DNA from 2 places in the Asticcacaulis sp. P2_C5 genome. Region 2 is predicted to be linked to the other one. Evidence: predicted binding sites of a transcription regulator. Region 2 holds the regulator's gene; the other holds the start of a gene.
What was found. Region 2 encodes HrcA, which represses chaperone genes, less so after heat shock. Its sites were predicted from a motif close to GTTAGCANTCNNNNNNNNNGANTGCTAAC; they were not measured.
Positions count from the first base shown of each region.

Region 1: a site for HrcA is predicted at 4,963-4,991, ahead of groES (co-chaperone GroES). Genes of this name have one in related genera too.

Region 1 is NZ_JBFUDU010000001.1:454,441-464,156, reverse strand. Features, by position in the region: gene AC1DXO_RS01885 (hypothetical protein) at 1-352, opposite strand, end outside; gene AC1DXO_RS01880 (exonuclease domain-containing protein) at 695-2,827, shown strand; gene AC1DXO_RS01875 (hypothetical protein) at 3,167-3,535, opposite strand; gene AC1DXO_RS01870 (DUF2975 domain-containing protein) at 3,668-4,159, shown strand; gene AC1DXO_RS01865 (hypothetical protein) at 4,171-4,671, shown strand; gene AC1DXO_RS01860 (helix-turn-helix domain-containing protein) at 4,671-4,904, shown strand; gene groES (co-chaperone GroES) at 5,024-5,314, shown strand; gene groL (chaperonin GroEL) at 5,408-7,057, shown strand; gene AC1DXO_RS01845 (peptidylprolyl isomerase) at 7,254-7,958, shown strand; gene AC1DXO_RS01840 (hypothetical protein) at 7,962-9,380, opposite strand; gene AC1DXO_RS01835 (methyl-accepting chemotaxis protein) at 9,706-9,716, shown strand, end outside.
Region 2 is NZ_JBFUDU010000002.1:374,085-383,800, forward strand. Features, by position in the region: gene rph (ribonuclease PH) at 1-24, opposite strand, end outside; gene AC1DXO_RS05285 (hypothetical protein) at 87-482, opposite strand; gene AC1DXO_RS05290 (hypothetical protein) at 501-827, opposite strand; gene AC1DXO_RS05295 (hypothetical protein) at 817-1,113, opposite strand; gene hrcA (heat-inducible transcriptional repressor HrcA) at 1,212-2,306, shown strand; gene grpE (nucleotide exchange factor GrpE) at 2,339-2,950, shown strand; gene AC1DXO_RS05310 (M28 family metallopeptidase) at 3,162-4,532, shown strand; gene AC1DXO_RS05315 (tetratricopeptide repeat protein) at 4,559-6,568, opposite strand; gene AC1DXO_RS05320 (dienelactone hydrolase family protein) at 6,668-7,609, opposite strand; gene dnaK (molecular chaperone DnaK) at 8,025-9,716, shown strand, end outside.

The sequences.
Region 1 (9,716 bases), on a different contig from region 2:
TCAGGTCCCATGCATCATCGGAGCCGATTTCGGCGCTCAGTTGCTGTGCTGTGACCGTCGGCGCATAGGCATAGGCCGCGTTGATAATGGGCGCGTTGTCATCGGTGCTCATCACTTCGAGTTTGGTGACCGGCCCCTGTGGCGCGTCATAGGTCGCGACTAGGTGCGGGGTTTCATTCGGATCGACCCTGGGCAACTGCCCGATCTGATGGACAATAAAGCCGATACCCGGACCGACGGTGAGGAGCCCGGCGATCAGGCTGATCACCAGCGCATTGGGACGACGGATGGGATCGCGAAGAAAAGGCGCGGTATAGTGCGGGAAGGTCAGATCGGAGGTCATATAGGACATGGCAGGCACTCGATGACATAACGGCAACAACCCGTCCCGGATTTGCGGCCACACTTCAGTGATCTCCATCATGCGCCACGCAACATAAGGATTCAGTGGCCCTTGACGCCCCGGCCATCCGAACACGGTATGACTTTTGTCGATAAAGGTAAGCGACTCATAATCCATGCGGTTGTACGCCGATCATCGCGCGCAAAACTGTCGGGTCAGCGGCCGAAGGATTTCACGGTGTCGCGGTGACTGGCGGTCATGGCATGTCGCTGTTTTTACCTGAAGGGCCGATTTTCCAGCCTGCATCGCACCTTGCGTTTATACTGGAACGAAGGTAGAACATTTGCCGCCATGTCCCGTACGCTTGTCCTGCCCCCGACCTATTACCGCGATCATTTCGTCGAAATGACAGGCTTTGTCGCACGCCTGTACGGTGACGTGCTTGGCGAGGCGGAGACGCGGTTCCTGCAGCAATTTTCCGCCTTCGATGACGATGCGCAGTGCCTGTATGTGCGCATGTGCAATCGCAAGAAACAGGCCTTTTCCCCTGCCGACCTGAGCTATAGCGAGATCGGCGGCGTCGAGAGCGGCCTGGCTGCTCTGCAGGCGGCTGGCTTTATCCGCCAGGCCGCGGCCAGTGACTACGCTGGCTGCCTTAACGAACTGAGCAAGAGCGATTTGGTCGCCAGAGCCCGGGCCGGCGGGGTCGAAGGTTTCAAGGCGGCGGCGCCGAAGCCGGAACTGGTGGCCTGGCTCGTCGAGACCCTCGAAGCCGACGAACTGGACGCCGTCTTCAACCTGTCGGCTTTGGTCGTGCCGTGCCACAAGGAAACCCTGGGATTCCTGCTCTATCTCTATTTTGGCCGCCTCAACGACAATCTGCTGAGTTTTACCCTGCGCGACCTGGGTGTCGTCGCGGTCCGGACGCGCGAAGCCTACCAGGCGCGGTTCGACAGTATTGGCGAAGCGCGCGCGGGCTTCCTGTACAGCCAAGCCTTACGCCGCCTACGCCATGGCGCTGGGGCGGACGCCATAGCGGCGGAGCTGGGCGACCTGCCCGAAGCCACGAGCGATTTCAGCCAAGGCCTGCGCAACGACCTGCTGTTCCAGTTGGGCCAGGCGTTCGAGAAGCGTGGCGAAATGGAGCGGGCGCTCGACCTGTACGAACGCTCGACCGCCTTCGACAGCCACGAACGTAGCGTGCGCATCCTCTATGCCGCTGGTCGCCATGACGAGGTGAAGGCGCGCCTCGAGGCCATGCTGGACGCGCCCGACCACGACGAGGAATGCCTGTTTGCCCAGGACTTCCTGGCGCGCAAGTTCAACAAGCGCCGGACCAGCCTGTTTACCGACCTGTTGCGCGGCGGCAGCGAAATCGTGGTCGACGAACTGTACCGCGGCTTTCCCGAAGCCGCGGCCATGCATCATTTCGAGGCCGAAGGCTGGGCCTGTCACCACTGCGAAAACGGCCTGTGGCCGGCCTTGTTCGGGCTCGTCTTCTGGGATGAGCTGTTCGAAGGGCCGGGCGCCCTGTCATGCGGTTTCGATGCCGTGCCGCAGGCCCTGAAGGATCGGACCTTCCATGCGAAGTTTGCCGAGGCGATTGCGCGCAAGCTGCACGGCGTGGCCGACGGCTGGACGATGGATCTGGTGCTGCGGACCTTCCGCCGTCACGAAGGTGTCGGCAACGGGCTGTTCTATTGGGATGCCGGCCTGCGCACGCGCATGACGCAGTTCGTCGCGGCCGCGCCTGCCCAGGCCCTGCACCGGATCTTGAGCGAGATGACGCGCGACTTCTATGCCCTGCGCGACGGCTTTCCGGATCTGCTGCTGACGCGCGGCAGCGAGATCAAATTTATCGAAATCAAGGCCGAGGGTGACCAGATCCGCCGTCACCAGCTGGCGCGCCTGAAACTGCTGCAGGAGGCGGGCTTCGACGCCGGCGTGCTGCGCGTCGCCTACCGCGTCGATCCCGATCAGACCTATGTCGTGGTCGATGTCGAAACCACCGGCGGCCGCGCCGTCAATGACCGGGTCACCGAGATCGGCGCCGTCAAGGTCAGGGGCGGCAAGACGATCGCTGAATGGCACAGCCTGATCAATCCGGAACGGCGCATCCCGGCCATGATTACTTCATTGACCGGCATCACCAACGCCATGGTCGCCGATGCACCGCGTTTTGCCGAGATTGCCGACGATCTGGCCCAATTTCTGAGCGGTGCGGTCTTCGTGGCGCACAATGTCAATTTCGATCACAGCTTCATCGCCGGCGAATTCCGCCGGCTGGAGCGCCGTTTTCATGCGCCGAAGCTGTGTACCTGCGCCAGCATGCGCAAATACTACCCGGGACATGGGTCTTATGGGCTGGGGCCGTTGTCGCGTGAATACGGCATCCGGCTGGAGAACCATCACCGCGCGCTCGACGACGCCCGGGCGGCGGCCGAATTGCTGCATCTGGTCAATGAGCGACGATTGGCGGCTTAAACGGCGAACAGGTTTTGCGGTTGTGGGCGGCGCGATCTGCGGTGTAGTATTTTGAAACTACAGTAATTTTCAACGCGGAAAGCGCGGAAAAGACGGAAAGACGCGGAAAAAGAAATATGCGGACAGATTCTTGCCCGAAGGGCCTTCATGCCACGCTCGTGGCAGCGTTCTTGTATAGAAGGCGCTACGCGCGGTAGACGCACCATCCTAAATTTCCGCGTCTTCCGTCTTTTCCGCGCTTTCCGCGATAAAAATGACCGTAAAATCAGGATTTTCACGAAAGTGTAGCCGAACGCCGATCTAACCTTACAGCAGGCTATTACCTGAATCTCAACGCTATCAGGACTTGACCGTCTTAGCCCGGCCCGGCTTGTAAAGCGTGGCGCCCAACAAGGTGACCGCCGCAAGTGCTGCAGCGAATTCGAAGACACCGGGGCTGTGGTTGAAAGCGTAGATCAAAGCGACATTGCACAGGACGATCCAGCCGGCCGCTTCATTAATCAATCCGCGACGGCGATGATTGGCCAGGGTGAGGCCAAATCCCATGGCGACGACGACCAGTTGCACTGCCGGCAAGGCCGGAACCCGCGAGCTCAATCCCTGCCAGACCTGCGTCCCCAGGACAGCCAACAGGCCTCCCAGGCTCAAGAGCTGTACCCAACGCAGCCGTGAGGTCATGAACGCGTCCTCCAGATTTATGACAGTCATGCTTTATGACCAATTTACGGCGAAATGCCGCGCTTGAAAAGCCCTCTTGGAAATACGACTTGACTTTAAGTCTTATTTAAATTTATATAGCTCTAGCCTTAAAAAACTTAGCTCTTACCGAGAGTCCACCCGATGTCCAAATTTTCACCGCCCCTGCATGCCGGCAGCATAATTCTCAAAATCGTGGTGCTTAGCCTGACGCTGGCCCTCATTTCAACCGCTTCGCAGACCATCAAGGGCCTGCCCTTCGAAGTCGGTAATCTCATGCACAATCTCCTGGTCATTCCATCCTACTGGATCACCATCCTGGCACCGGGCTTCTATCTGTGCGCCCTTTGGGCCCTGTCAGATGTCTTCGGCCGGTTGAATCGCGGTGACGCTTTTGGCCCCAACATGATCCGTGGCCTGAAAGGCGTTGGCAGCAACCTGATGTATGGCGCTTTCACCGCCATCATACTGGCGCCAACCCTGTCGGTTCTGTTCGCCAACGAATTTCGCAGCCTGGCGGGGATCAAGCACGATAACGATATCGAAAACCTGACGATCGGCCTGATCGGCCTGGCGCTATATGCCCTGGCCAAACGCGGCCAGGCACTGAAATCCGAACTGGAACAGTTTGTCTGAAGATGGAAGCCATGTCGCAACGCTCAACTCGCACCTTTTCCCCCCTGGCCCTGCTGACCGGTCTGATCGCCGGCCTGCTGGTGATCAACCTGATCCGCGACAGTATGTCCGGCCTGCTGAATGTCGATCCCGGCCTTCCTGCTTCCGCCAAGCTCGGCGCCGCTTTCGCCGTCACCTTGACGCTGAAATTCTGGATTCCTCTGCTCGTACCCACCTGCCTGATTTCGGCCCTGCTGGCGGCCGGCAACGTGTTCAATCGCCTGCACAATGGCGGACGATTCGACGATACGGTTGTCGGCGGGCTGAAGCAGATCGGCGGCGCCTTCATCGCAGCGGGCTTCGCAGGGTGTGTCATCGTCCCGGTGCTCCGGGAGGTGGATGCCGGTCAAATCGGCGGATTCGCCTGGCATCTTGATAATCAGGATGCCGCCCTCGGCCTCGTCGGCATAGCGCTCACCCTGATCGCAGACTGGACACGCAAGCTTAGACTTGAACTGGAACAGTTCGTCTGATGCCCATTCGCGTTACCCTCGATATTATGCTGGCCCGGCGCAAGATGCGCGCCCGGGATCTGGCCGCCCAGATCGGTCTCAGCGAGACCCAGATGTCCCTGCTGCGCACGGGCAAGGTCAAGGGCATGCGCTTCGATACCCTGAGCAAGCTGTGCCTGATCCTGGAATGCCAACCGGCCGATATCATGGAATATGACCGTGACGAGACCGACCTGACGCGGAATGAAGATTAAATTTCTCCGCGCCCGGCCCCTTGACTCCTCCCAGGCCCACGCCTATTTGCAGGCGGTCGTTAGCACTCGCGGTCAGTGAGTGCTAACAGCGTTTTCAAACCTGAAATGGAGGATATACCATGAGCTTTCGCCCATTAGGCGACCGTGTTCTGGTCAAGCGCGTCGAAGAAGAAGCCAAGACCAAGGGCGGCATCATCATTCCGGATACCGCCAAGGAAAAGCCCCAGGAAGGCGAAGTCATCTCCGTCGGCCCCGGCGCCCGCAATGAAAAGGGCCAACAGGTCGCGCTGGACGTCAAGGCCGGCGACCGCATCCTGTTCGGCAAGTGGGGCGGCACCGAAGTCAAGATCGACGGCGAAGACCTGCTGATCCTGAAAGAATCCGACGTCCTGGGCGTCCTGACCAAGTAATCCGAGCTGATCGGCGCCGCTGGTGCGCCGGTCCGAGCCTTACCTGTCAGATACCCGCTATCCCATTCACGCAACCATCAAGGAATTTACATAATGGCTGCCAAACAAGTTCTCTTCGGCTCCGAAGCGCGCGACAAAATGCTGCGCGGCGTCAACATCCTCGCCAATGCGGTGAAGGTCACCCTGGGCCCTAAGGGCCGCCACGTCGTGCTCGACAAGTCCTTCGGCGCCCCGCGCTCGACAAAGGACGGCGTCTCGGTCGCCAAGGAAATCGAACTGGAAGACAAGTTCGAAAACATGGGCGCGCAGATGATCCGCGAAGTCGCGTCCAAGACCAACGACAAGGCCGGTGACGGTACCACGACCGCGACCGTCCTGGCGCAAGCCATCGTCCAGGAAGGCATGAAGGCGGTTGCCGCCGGCATGAACCCGATGGACCTGAAGCGCGGCATCGACAAGGCGGTTACCGTCGTCGTCGAGCACATCAAGGCTTCGTCGAAGAAGGTCACGACCAATGCGGAAATCGCCCAGGTCGGCACCATCTCGGCCAATGGCGACACCGAAGTCGGTGAAATGATCGCCCGCGCCATGGAAAAGGTCGGCAACGAAGGTGTCATCACCGTCGAAGAAGCCAAGACCGCCGAAACCGAGCTCGATGTCGTCGAAGGCATGCAGTTCGACCGCGGCTACCTGTCGCCCTACTTCATCACCAACCCCGACAAGATGGAAGTGGTCCTCGAAGACCCGTTCATCCTGGTCTTCGACAAGAAGATCTCGTCGCTGCAGCCCATGCTGCCGATCCTTGAAGCCGTTGTTCAGTCGGGCCGCCCGCTGCTCATCATCGCCGAGGACGTTGAAGGCGAAGCCCTGGCGACCCTCGTCGTCAACCGCCTGCGTGGCGGCCTGCGCGTCGCCGCCGTCAAGGCGCCTGGCTTCGGCGATCGCCGCAAGGCCATGCTGGAAGACATCTCCGTCCTGACGGCCGGCCAGGTCATCAGCGAAGACCTGGGTATCAAGCTCGAAACGGTTACGCTCGACATGCTGGGCCGCGCCAAGAAGGTCACGATCACCAAGGAAAACACCACCATCGTCGATGGCGCCGGTGACAAGTCCGAGATCGAGTCGCGTATCGGCCAGATCAAGAAGCAGATTGAAGAAACCACGTCGGACTACGACAAGGAAAAGCTGCAGGAACGTCTGGCCAAGCTGGCTGGCGGCGTCGCGGTCATCCGCGTCGGCGGTTCGACCGAAGTCGAAGTCAAGGAAAAGAAGGATCGCGTCGACGACGCCCTGAACGCCACCCGCGCCGCTGTCGAAGAAGGCATCGTTCCGGGCGGTGGTACGGCTCTGCTGAAGGCCACGACGGCCCTGGCCACGCTGAAGGGCACCAATGCCGATCAGACCGCCGGGATCAACATCGTTCGCCGCGCCATCCAGGCACCGCTGCGCCAGATCGCCGAAAACTCCGGCGTCGAAGGCTCGGTCGTCGTCAATTCCGTACTGCGTAACGCCAGCCCGACCTACGGCTTCAACGCCCAGACCGAAAAGTATGTCGACCTGGTTGCCGATGGCGTCATCGACCCGGCCAAGGTTGTGCGTACGGCCCTGCAGGACGCGGCTTCGGTCGCGGGTATCCTGATCACGACCGAAGCGGCCGTGGCGGAAGCACCGAAGAAGGACGCACCTCAAGCAATGGGCGGCGGCGGCGGTGGTATGGGCGGCATGGGCGGTATGGACTTCTAGGAATCACCTAAAAGTCCTTCGCTTCGCTCAGTGTACTTTTAGGTGGGTCGCACGGAAAATTTTTTCTCGAGGCGGCTCTTCGAAAAAATATACATTTTGCTCAAGAGCTATGGAAAGAGCGGGTCGCAAGGCCCGCTCTTTTCTTTTGCATTTTCGGCGTTAAAGTCGTTTCGACCTTTCGCTGGAGTTCTGCCGTATGAGACGCCATTTCCTCAAAGCTTCACTGGCCCTGGCCGCGGCCACCCTTGTGGGCTGCGAGAAGAAACCCGAGGAACCGGCTGCGCCTCCGCCCGCTCCACCGCCACCGCCGCCGCCGCCGGCATCGTCCGCCGCGACTTCCGAAGATATCGACTGGGATGTGGTCGATACACCGGAAAACGTACCGGCCAAGGTCAAGATCAGCCTGGTCACCGACAAGGGCGAAATCGTCCTGTCGCTTAACGGAAAGGCGGCGCCGATCACCGTCAACAACTTCCTGAAATATGTCGATTCCGGGAAACTGGCCGGATCCGAGTTCTGGCGCGCCACCCATTCCGGCCCCAACGGCTTTATCCAGGCCACCATGCGCGGTCCGACCTACCCGCCGATCAAACACGAACCGACCAGCCAGACCGGGCTTTCTCATACTGACGGCGCCATCTCCATGTCGCGCTTTAAGCCCGGCACCGCCACAGCCGATTTCGTATTGTGCGTCGGCGACAATACGTCGATGGACGCTGGGCGCGAAGGCTCGGAAGACAAGCTGGGTTATGCCGCGTTCGGCCATGTCATAAAGGGTATGGGCGTGGTGCGCAGCATCATGGACGGCCGGATCGACAAACATACCCGCGAAGGCGGTTGGGCCGGACAGATGCTGGCCAGGCCGGTGAAGATTATCTCGGCCAAACGCCTCGACTCGTAGACGTCAGTTGCCGGCCAGGCTGGGCGCGCGGCGGTCGTTGTCATGATGACGACCGTGCACCTTATGACGGGTGTCGGCTCCGACCTGCGCCCGGGCCTGAACCTGCGGCTTGGGCTTGGCATGGGCCTGTGGCTTAACCTGCGGCCTGGCATGAGCTTTGGCTGCGGCGCGATGATCCGCACGTGACTGTAACTGCGCCGCCTGGGCTTTTTGCGCGTGTGCGATGGCCGTACGACGTTTCTGGTCGGCATGCGCCGCTGCCTGCGCCTTGTTCTGCTGCGACTGGCGTATCTGGGCATCATGACGGGCGTCGGCCCTGGACTGCAGACGCGCTTGGGCTGTTGCCTGAGCCTGAGCCCGGGCTTGGGCACGGACCTGATTGTCATGGACGCGATTATCGTGGGCCTTACGCATTTGGTTCTGGCGAACCTGGTCCTGACGCAACTGTTCTTGTCGGGCCTGCTGTTGGCGTGCCTGTTGCTGGCTGGCTTGCTGATCCCGGATTTGTTGTTGACGCGCCCGCATCCTGTCCTGATCGGCCTGGGCTTGTTGACGGGCCTCCTGCTTCTGTTTCCAGAACGGCCAGTTGCGCTGGGCTGTCTGACGCGCCACGACCTGCGGCGGCGGGCCGGCATAGCCGTGGTCGTGCCACGTCTGGTAGGCCAGCGCATCCTGACGGCGGCGCTGCTTTTCCGGCGCCAGGCGACGCGCCTGGTCGGTCCCGTAATGGGCATGATAGGCACGCCAGGCGCCGGTCTGTTCCTGATCGCGCGCCCACTGCGCGTTGTCGCGTTCGATGCGGGCCTGACGCTGCGCCCAGTTGGCGGCGATCACCTGTTCCCGATGGTCTCGTGCGGCGGCAGCCCGCAAAGCCCGTGCCCGGGCCAGGTAACGCCCGGCCCAGTCGGCGCGGCGCTCGGCATCAACCCGGTCGAGGACATAGCCGCGGCGGTCATAGACATTGACCAGGCGCCCTTCGTAATAGGCGTAGCTGTAGGATGCGTCACGCACCAGATACGGCTCGTCGCTGCCGGCCCGATAATAGTAATAGCGCTCGCCGTCCGGCGCCGGCTCGACGACTCGCCAGGCGTCCGCCGCCTGCCAGACCCAGGGTCGTGTATCGCCATAATCGAAACTGTAATCGGGCGGCGCATCGCCGAAGGCGTCGTTCACCTCATAGGCGTCGTCGATATACTGGTAGGCCTGTTGCGGCTGCGCCACCGGCACATACCGCACGGTCGGCGCTGCTGGCAGGGCCTCGACCGACGGAGCATAGGCGATGGGCTGGGCGTCCCCGATGGCCAGAGGCAGGGCCTGGTCATTCACCGCCTGGCTCGACGTGTCCGGACGGCAACCGCCTACAGCCAGCATGGCAGCCAGCGCTATAACGGCAGACGAACGATAGAGGGTCGTGATGGACATGGGGTGCTTCCTGATAAACGTCTGCTCTCCGCAAACGCCAATGCGAGCCCCGTAAACAGGTCCATTTGACGTCTTTTGCCGTAAAGGAACAATGTGCGGCCGACGTGGCTGGCAACAAGACTGCGTCAGACTGCACGGCTCTGGAAGCGCTCGATCAGGAACTCGATGGGGTCCATTTGTTATTCCCGCCTGTTTGCGCAAATATACCCGGTGTTGCGGATTTTGTAACCCAGTGTTGCGGGAAGCCTAATCAAAAATTAAGCTATTTTTTAAACCATTGGGGGAGTATTCGGGCTTAAAGGAATCAACTTCGGGGAGTAAAAGCGTGAGAAATCT
Region 2 (9,716 bases):
GGCAAGGGCGTCGAAGTGGGACATGAGGACCTCGTGAAGAATTCGAATTTGCCGTATAGCAAAGCAGGGCTTTGGCAACCGTTTTTCTATAACCACGAGTCCGAAAAGCTCATTGAGGCAATAAAGCATGCTTCGAGCGCGAAGCTCAGGCAAAAAGCTGACAGGACAATCGCGGTCAGGCGCCCGCCCTTGAGGCGAAAGACAAGATAGCCCAGCATCACACATTGCAGCACAAGAAATGACAGCAATACGGGGCTGGGGTCGTTCAATTTGCCGCGAAACAGACCTGCGGCACCAACGAAAATCTCACTCACGAAGACCGGGATCAAGAACCAGGCACTTCCCCAGGCTTTTTGTTTGATCATGAGGACAAGGCCGATGATCAGGCAAAGCGTGCCGGTTGCCGGAATCAGTGACAGCATGCCCGCGCCGGCAAGCTGGGAGGCCGCGCCGAAATACCAGGCCGGCAGGGCCAGCAACAACCATAGTGCGTTTCCCACCTAATGCCTACCCGCACCCGGTGTGTCTTCGGCGTGGGGCGGTGGCGTGCTGTAGCCCTTGATGGCGACCGTACAGTCGGGATTTCCGCAGACATAGTCCTGACCAGCATATGAGCCGGTAGTTTCGCCGTCCTTGAATACCTTATTTGCCGGCATGGCGTCAGGCGCATCGAACATGCCGCGCGACGACGAAGCCTCGGCGAAAACCGGAGTTGGCGCGGTAGCCGGGTCGTAGGCTTCCGGGCCCAGTTCAGCGCAGGCCGTAACCATCAGGCTCATCAGGCCGACGGCAAGGATGGTGAGTTTTTTAAATGACTCACCCGGCACCGAGGCGCCCCTGTTCCTGTTCGAGTGGACTCTCGGTGTTGTAAACCGGGGTCGTCACCTTGCAGTCGTCGTCGGCGCAGGCGAATCCGCGATGGTCATCGTCGTGCTTTTTCCAGTCGGTCACGCCATAGGCCGGCCGAATGACACCAGGCTTGCCGCCAACGCCGATCGGCTCGTCCGATGCCGCACGATGCACGGGCGCCGGTTGCGGTCCATAGGTTTGCGTTGCGGGCGTGTCGCGATTCAGGGCGATGGCGAGCAGGGAAACGGCGGCCAGGTCGAGCATGATAATCCTCTCAGAATGGCACGAGGACACCGCCAATTTGTGGCGATTTGAAGACAGGCTTGGCGTTGTCCGGCAAGCTTTGCTAGACTGGTGACGCGATGCCTGATTATCCGCCCCATTCCCTTAACGGCCTGATGAGTTCCGGCGCTTCCCTGAGCGAGCTGGATAGCCGTGCCCGCGATATTTTCCGCCATGTCGTAGAGACCTATCTGGAAACCGGCGAGCCCGTGGGCTCGCGGACCGTGTCGAAGAATGGCGTGCACCTTTCGCCGGCGTCGATCCGCAATACAATGCAGGACCTGGCGCATCTGGGCCTGCTGTCGGCGCCGCATACGTCGAGCGGACGGATGCCGACGCATCGCGGCCTGCGCCTGTTTGTCGACGGTTTGCTGGAAATCGGCGACGTCAGCGAGCAGGACAAGCGCGATATCGAAGCCAGGCTCACCGGCAGGGGCAAAAGTTTCGACCACGCCCTGCGCGAAGCCGGCAACCTGCTGTCGGGCCTGGCCGGCGGGGCGGGGCTGGTAACCACGCCGTCGCTGGAGGCCGGGGTCAAGCATGTCGAATTCGTCGCCCTGTCGACGGAACAGACCCTGGCCGTCCTGGTGTTCGACGATGGGCGGGTCGAAAACCGCCTGATGCCGCTGCAGGCCGGCATGACGCCGTCGGTGCTGAGCGAGGCGTCGAACTATCTCAATGCCCGGCTGAAGGGGCGGACCCTGGGCGAGGCCAGGGTCGAGCTGAAGACCGAACTGGATCAGGAACGGCAGAAGCTGGACGAGGCAGCGGCCGCTCTGATCGAGGCCGGCCTAGCGGCCTGGTCGGGCGGACGCGACGAGAAACGCGCCCTGATCGTACGCGGCCAGGCCAATCTCTTGCAGGCGTCGGAGCTCGACGATCTTGAGCGTGTGCGGTCGCTGTTCGAGGATCTGGAACAGAAGGAAGAGCTGATCGACCTGCTCGACGACGTCAGCGGCGCCCAAGGCGTGCGAATTTTCATCGGATCGGAGTCGAAACTGTTTTCTTTGTCGGGCTCGGCTGTTATTGCAGCGCCGTACATGGTGAGTCCCCGGACGGGCGGACCCAAGGTCATGGGTGCGATCGGCGTGATCGGCCCGGCCCGGTTGAATTACGCCCGGATCATCCCACTTGTGGACTACACCGCCAAACTTCTGGGCCGCATGCTCGACTAGAGACGCGCCCACCTAATTGACGAGACGAAATGATGAGTGACGAAAGCGAAATCCCCGAAGGTGCTGTCGAGGGTGATGTTAATGACAGCCTGAAGGCCGCGTTCGACAAGCTGTCGGACGAAAATGCCGCGTTGAAGGAACAGGCGCTGCGCTATGCCGCCGAAGCCGAAAACACCAAGCGGCGCGCCGAACGCGAAATGAACGACGCCCGCGCCTTTGCTATCCAGCGCTTTGCCAAGGACCTGTTCGGTGTCGCCGATACGCTGAACCGTGCCCTGTCATCGACGGGCGAGGTTGCCGATCCGGCGTTCAAGAACTTTGTCGCCGGCATCGACATGACTGAAAAGGAACTGGCCGGCGCCTTCGAACGCAATGGCATCAAGAAGATCACGCCGGTCAGGGGCGACAAGTTTGATCCGCATCTGCACCAGGCGGTGATGGAACAGCCGGCAACAGATGTCGACGGCGGTTGCGTGCTGATGGTCATGCAGGCCGGTTATGAACTGTTCGGCCGTGTCATGCGCCCGGCCATGGTCGCCGTGTCGGCCAAGACGGCGGCGGCTCCGGCCGCACCGGCGAAAAACGGCTATGACCACGGCGAAGGCGAGCCAGCCGGGGAAAATATCGATACCCAGGCGGAGTAATCTTCCTTACCAATTTGTAATGGCCCTCCGGACCCGGTTCGGAGGGCTTTTTGTTGACCTGATCCGTCTCATCCGTAACAGTCTCCGCCGTAGAACGAAATGAACTTAGGAAGAATCGTCATTTCGTTCTAACTTTTGTTTTGTCGCGCAATTTAACCGAAAAGTGGTATCCACTTTAACGGATTGCGCTTCGGTAGCTTACGGGGCGGTCATGTCGCTTTTCAAATCGTTTGCCGCCAGCATGGCGTTGCTGGCCGTCGCGTCGCCTGCCTTTGCCGGTTCCGACCCATGGGTGGTGAAACCCGAATGGGTGGCGGCGCATGAAGCTTTTCTGGCGTCGGATGCCCTGCGCGGACGCGGCAGTGCTACGCCTGACGAGGCCATTGCGGCTTCCTATGTCGCCGCCCAGTTCCAGGCCTATGGTGTCAAGCCGGCGCCGGGCATGACCGGCTACCTGCAAACAGCCACCGTTATCAAGCCGCGCCTGGGCGGAAACGCCCGGTTGTCGAGTGGGGCCATCGAATTGCAGGAAGGCACCGGCTTTACGATGTTTGTCGCCAACGCCAAGGCGCACAGTGGCCTCCTGGCCATTGCCACCGGCGACGACCCGGCCAATATGCCGCAGGGCGACGTTATCGTTGTCGCCAATCCCGGCAAGGCTTCGACGCGGGCGTGGACGCGGGCCGCGAAGGAAAAAGGCGCCAGGCTGGTGATCTTCGTCGAAAGCGAGGCGACCAAGGCCTTATGGGAAGCGATCGGCGGCGCTACCCGCGTACAGAACTATCTCGAGGAAAAGCCACCGGTCATGGCCGGGGCCGATGTCGCGGTCATTTCCGCAGGCGGGCTGGCGCCACTACAGGCGGCCGCCGGCGCGACCGTCACCTTCGATCCGGGCGAGGTCGCCTTTACGCGCAATGTCACGACCAATGCCATAGGCTGGCTGGAAGGCAGCGATCCGTCGGCCGGGGTTATCCTGATCACGTCCCATCTCGACCATCTGGGGGTGAAGCCGGACGGTACGATCATGCACGGGGCCAATGACGATGCCTCGGGCACGGTCGCGGTGTTGGAAATCGCCCACGCTCTGGCGGCCCGCGAAAAGCCTCGGCGCAGTGTGCTGTTCGTCGCCTACGGGTCGGAGGAGCTGGGCGGGCTGGGTTCGACCTATTTCGGTGAGCATCCGCCTGTGCCGCTGGAAGAGATCGTGGCCAATCTCGAATTCGAGATGATCGGGGCGCAGGATCCGAAGATGGCGGCGGGCCAACTTATGATGACCGGCTTCGATCGTTCGGACCTGGGCGAAACCCTGCGAGCGCGAGGGGCGGCCGTGGCGCCCGACCTGTATCCCGACCAGCACTTCTTCGAACGGTCGGACAACTATTCCCTGGCCCTGAAAGGGATCGTCGCCCACACTATCTCGGGCTGGGCGGTGACGCCGACCTATCACGATCCGTCAGACGATATCGCCCATATCGACGTGCCGTTCATGACGTCAGCGATTCAGTCGCTGATCGAGCCGGTGCGATGGCTGGCCGAGGGCGATTTCAAACCGCAGTGGAAAGAGGGTGGACGGCCGAAGTAACACCAACCACCGATGATAATGGCTCATCACGGCTTGAGCGTGTCACCTCCGGCGGAGCGACGCATGCGCAGCATGCGGATCATGCCCTCTTCCAGCGCCTGGATATTGGCTTTCAGGCCCTGGATAAGGTCCGCCTCCTGTTGCGCCGAGAGCATGCTGTGATCGGCCGCCAGCATGGACTCCGCCTCGGTCTGAAGGACGTCGAATTCCTTGTACAAGGCGTCGAGATCGTCGATCAGGTCGATCAGGTCCTCGCGCTTTTGCGGCGTCGTGCCCATGGCGTCGAAGCGGGCGACGAGGTTGTCGTTACGGCTCGAGGCGGCTGAGTAGCGGGCCCTGTAGGCAGTGAAGCGATCCTGGAAAGCCTTGCCCTTGGCCTGCCCGCGCTGTTTGGCGCCCTGGGCCTGGGCGTCAGCGACGAAGGCCGCCGTGGCGCGGGTTTTCAGGTACGGGTCGGCCAGTGCGCCGGCCTCGTCCTCGATAATAAAGTTGCGATGCAGGCTATCGGCCTCAGTCCGATTGCCCAACAGGTCCGACAGTTCGATCAGCTTGGAACGCGCAGCGCGGTTGCCGGGCTCGGCAGCATAGATGGCTTGAAGGTGGACTCGGGCGCCCGCGTAGTCCTTCTGCGCCAGCTTGACGCGGCAGGCGATATAACGGGCGCCGATATTTTTCGGCTGGTATTGCAGCACAAGTTCGGCGTCTTTCACGGCGAGGTCATAGCGCGTCTGGGCTTCGTAGACCTGGGCGCGCATGAGGTAGACGCGCATGTCGGCGGGCGTCAGGGCGATGGCCTGGTTAAGTTGCGCCAGGGCCTCGTCCCACATCTTGACCCTGAACAGCAGAATGCCGCGGACATGCAGGACGCTGGCGCGGTCGATGTCCAGAGGTCCTTCGGCTACGGAATCGACAAAGGCGGCATCGTCCCAGGCCATGGGCAGAAGCTGTGCGGCGTTGAGATTGGTCAGGGCGCGCGCCCGATAAAGCCGGGCCTGCCAATTGTTCGGTTCGAGCCTTAAGGTCCGGGTGGCCAGGTTGACGACTCGCACAATATTGCGTGTCGATTGCGTCATATCGGTTTGGGAGGCTTCGGTCATCATTTGCGCGACGCTCGCCGGTTGCAGGCTTGAGAGCTTTTGCGCGTCGGTCTGGCCGCCGTCGCGCAGATTGGCCAGGACATGCTTGTGGGCGGCGGCGTGGGCACTCAGGTTGTTGTCAGCATCCTCGATACGAATGCGCAATTCATGGGCCGGGATGTAATCAGGGTCGCATTGCAGGGCGATATGAACGTCACGATAGGCTTCATAGGCCTTGCCCCTGGCGAACTGGTCGGCAGCCGATTTGGTCTTGCCCTCGGCCGAGCCCTTGCAACCCTTGAAGACACCGTCCTCGAACATCCTGTTGGCGAAGGTGTAGCGAATATAGCCGTCACGATCGATGGCGGTATGGAAGTCGCCCCCTGCGTTCTGGCCGGCAAAAGCCTTGCACTCGGCGCGTTTGAGAAAATCCTCGCCGACCATGGCGTAGGGGTGACCGGTGGCCTGGGATTTGTTGTAGCCATCGATGCAGGCCTGCCAGTCGCCAGCAAAATAGGCGTTGAGGCCGGCCTTTGCATGGCGCGAATAGGAGTCGGGAGAGGTGGCCGACGCCCTGCGATAATAGGGCACGGCCAGCCTGTGGTAGCCTTGCTGGTCGAGGCTGGTCGCCATCACGTAATTGGCGCTGTCGTTATCGGGCGCGATGGCCAGAAGTTCGATCAGGCGGCGTTCGCTGGTCCGTTGGTCGCCGTACCCGGCCAGGGCATCGGCAATATCGATCCTATCCGGCATCAGCATTTCGACGGCGAGCAGAGCCAGTTCGGGATCCTTGACGGTCTTATCGTTATAGGCCTTGATCTGCGCCTCGGTATAGGCGCGGCTGTTGGGTGCGATCAGCTCGGCGCGATAGGGTTCCGGCGTGGGAATGGGCTCACCGGCAACCTGACCGGCCGCCAGCAGAAGGATGGTGGGCATAGCCCAGGTGAAAATGTTGCGCACAGGCCCGGCCCCAAAACTTGCCGGTTCAGCCTAAGGCGCGGATCGGCGCGCAGCAAGGGGCTGCTTCGTTACAAATCCTGTAGGATTTTACAGCCGCGGTCAGATAAACTTCTGGAACCAGTCGAGGCAGTTTTTCCAGCCCAGCTCCGCCTGTTGTGCATTGTAGCTGGAGCGGTAGTCGGCGTGGAAGCCGTGCTGGGTGCCCGGCATGACGACCAACTGCGAGCGCGACTTGTGCGAGGCGCTGAGCACGTCGTTCATGTGCTGGACCGTGGCCAGCGGGATATTGCCGTCGTTTTCGGCATAGAGGCCCAGGACCGGCTTGGTCAGGTGTTCGGCGATTTCGATCGGCCACGGCCGGTCTTCGCTACCCATGAACTGATCCGTTGCCGGGCGTTCCAGGCGGCCGTACCAGGCCACGCCGGCCTTGATCTCGGGCATGGTGGCCGCCGCCATCCATACCGTGGCGCCACCCCAGCAGAAGCCGGTGATGCCGATATGGTTCATATCGGCGAAGGCCTTGCCGCCGAAGGTCTTGCGCGGCTGGCCGATGTCGGGGTTGGATTTCAGCCAGTAGACCGAGGCCTGGAGGTCGTTCATGACCTGCGAGTAGCTGGCGGCCTCGACCAGGCCCTTGACCGTGTCGAAGTCCTGGGCCGCCGCGGCATCGCCCTTGCGTGCGAAATAATCGATGGTCAGGGCGCAATAGCCTTGCTGCGCAAAGCGGCGGCAGACGTCGCGGATATATTCGTGGACGCCGAAGACCTCCGTGACGACCAGGATGACGGGGTGCTTGCCGGGTTTGGCCGGCATGGCGACATAACCCGGGATCACGTAACCGCCTTCCGATTTGAGCGGTGGAATGGAGACCTGTTTCGTAAACAGTCCCTCTTCGGAGGTATGAATCTTCTCGGCATTGACCGGACCGGTCGACAGGGCATAGCCGGCGAAAAACAAACCGGCCAGACCGCGGCGGCTGACGTGGAAGTCGCGGGCTTGCGAGCCTTCGGGACGCGTCAGGGGAAGGTTGGTGTCGGCCATGCTCGTCTCCTCTACAGGGTTGCGCCTTTCCGGCGGCATTAACTTTTCCCTGACGCGCGGTTTTAGCGTATTCCCAAAGGAAGGCAAGGCGTCTTCAAGGTGAACGGCTTGTACACTTTGTGCCGAGCTCCCATTTGGATCAGGCAATCCCCTAAAAGGTACAGCCAGCGCTGTCGAGTAACGGGGCCGGGGTCGGCGACCCCGGAATATCCTTAAAAAATATGAGTCCATTCCCTTGAAGGGTGAGATGGGTTACCCATATCGGCTACAGCTTTCAGGCACTTCATATTCCTCTACGGAGTTTGAGGGGCTTGAAAAAGTAAACAGTTTCATCTTAACGGGGATGGACAAACGCGGTGCTTGATACCAAAAGGCCGCAACGACCATTCGCCTCAACGGAGCAGATTTAAAACCCATGGCTAAAATCATCGGTATCGATTTAGGGACGACCAATTCCTGCGTGGCCGTCATGGACGGCAAAACCCCCAAGGTCATCGAGAACGCCGAAGGCGTGCGCACGACCCCGTCCGTCGTCGCCATCGTCGATGACAGCGAACGTCTGGTGGGGCAGCCGGCCAAGCGCCAGGCTGTGACCAACCCCGGCAACACCTTCTTCGCCATCAAGCGCCTGATCGGCCGCACCTATACGGATCCGATGGTCCAGAAGGACAAGGGCATGGTGCCCTTCGACATCACCAAGGGCCCGAATGGCGATGCGTGGGTCAAGGCCCACGGCACCGACTATTCGCCGCAGCAGATCTCGGCCTTTATCCTGGTCAAGATGAAGGAAGCCGCTGAAGCCTATCTGGGTGAAACCGTTACCCAGGCGGTCATCACGGTTCCGGCCTATTTCAACGACGCCCAGCGTCAGGCCACCAAGGACGCCGGCAAGATCGCCGGCCTGGAAGTGCTGCGCATCATCAACGAGCCGACAGCCGCTGCCCTGGCCTACGGTCTCGACAAGGATAACAACAAGAAGATCGCGGTCTATGACCTCGGCGGCGGCACGTTCGACGTGTCGGTGCTGGAAATCGGCGACGGTGTCTTCGAAGTGAAGTCGACCAATGGCGACACCTTCCTCGGCGGTGAAGACTTCGACATGCGCGTCGTTGACTACCTGGCCGACGAGTTCAAGAAGGAAAACGGCGTCGATCTGCGTTCCGATAAGCTGGCCCTGCAACGCCTGAAGGAAGAAGCGGAAAAGGCCAAGAAGGAACTGTCGACGGTTGCCCAGTACGACCTGAACCTGCCTTTTATCTCGATGAATGCCTCGGGCCCGCTGCACCTGAACCTGAAGCTGACCCGCGCCAAGCTGGAAAGCCTGGTCGAGGACTTGATCCAGAAGACGATTGGGCCCTGCCAGCAGGCGCTGAAGGATGCCGGCCTGAAGGCGGCCGATATCGATGAAGTCGTCCTGGTCGGCGGCATGACCCGCATGCCCAAGGTTGCCGAAGCCGTGAAGGCCTTCTTCGGCCGCGAACCGCACAAGGGTGTGAACCCGGACGAAGTCGTGGCCCTTGGCGCCGCCATCCAGGCCGGCGTTCTGCAAGGCGACGTCAAGGACGTTCTGCTGCTGGACGTGACTCCGCTGACGCTCGGTATCGAAACCCTGGGCGGCGTGTTCACTCCGCTGATCGAACGTAACACCACGATCCCGACCAAGAAATCGCAGGTCTTCTCGACCGCCGACGACAACCAGTCGGCCGTGACGATCCGCTGCTTCCAGGGCGAACGCCCGATGGCCGGCGACAACAAGCTGCTGGGTCAGTTCGACCTGGTCGGCATCCCGCCGGCGCCGCGCGGCGTGCCGCAGATCGAAGTCACCTTCGACATCGACGCCAACGGTATCGTCAATGTCCATGCCAAGGACAAGGCGACCAACAAGGAGCACTCGATCCGCATCCAGGCCAATGGCGGTCTGTCGGATGCCGATATCGAGGACATGATCAAGAACGCCGAGGCCAACAAGGCGGAAGACGAGAAGCGCAAGGCGCTGATCGAAGCCCGCAACCAGGCCGACGCGCTGATCCATTCGAGCGAAAAGTCGCTGAAGGAATTCGGTGACAAGGTTTCGCCGGCTGACAAGACGGCGATCGAAACCGCCCTG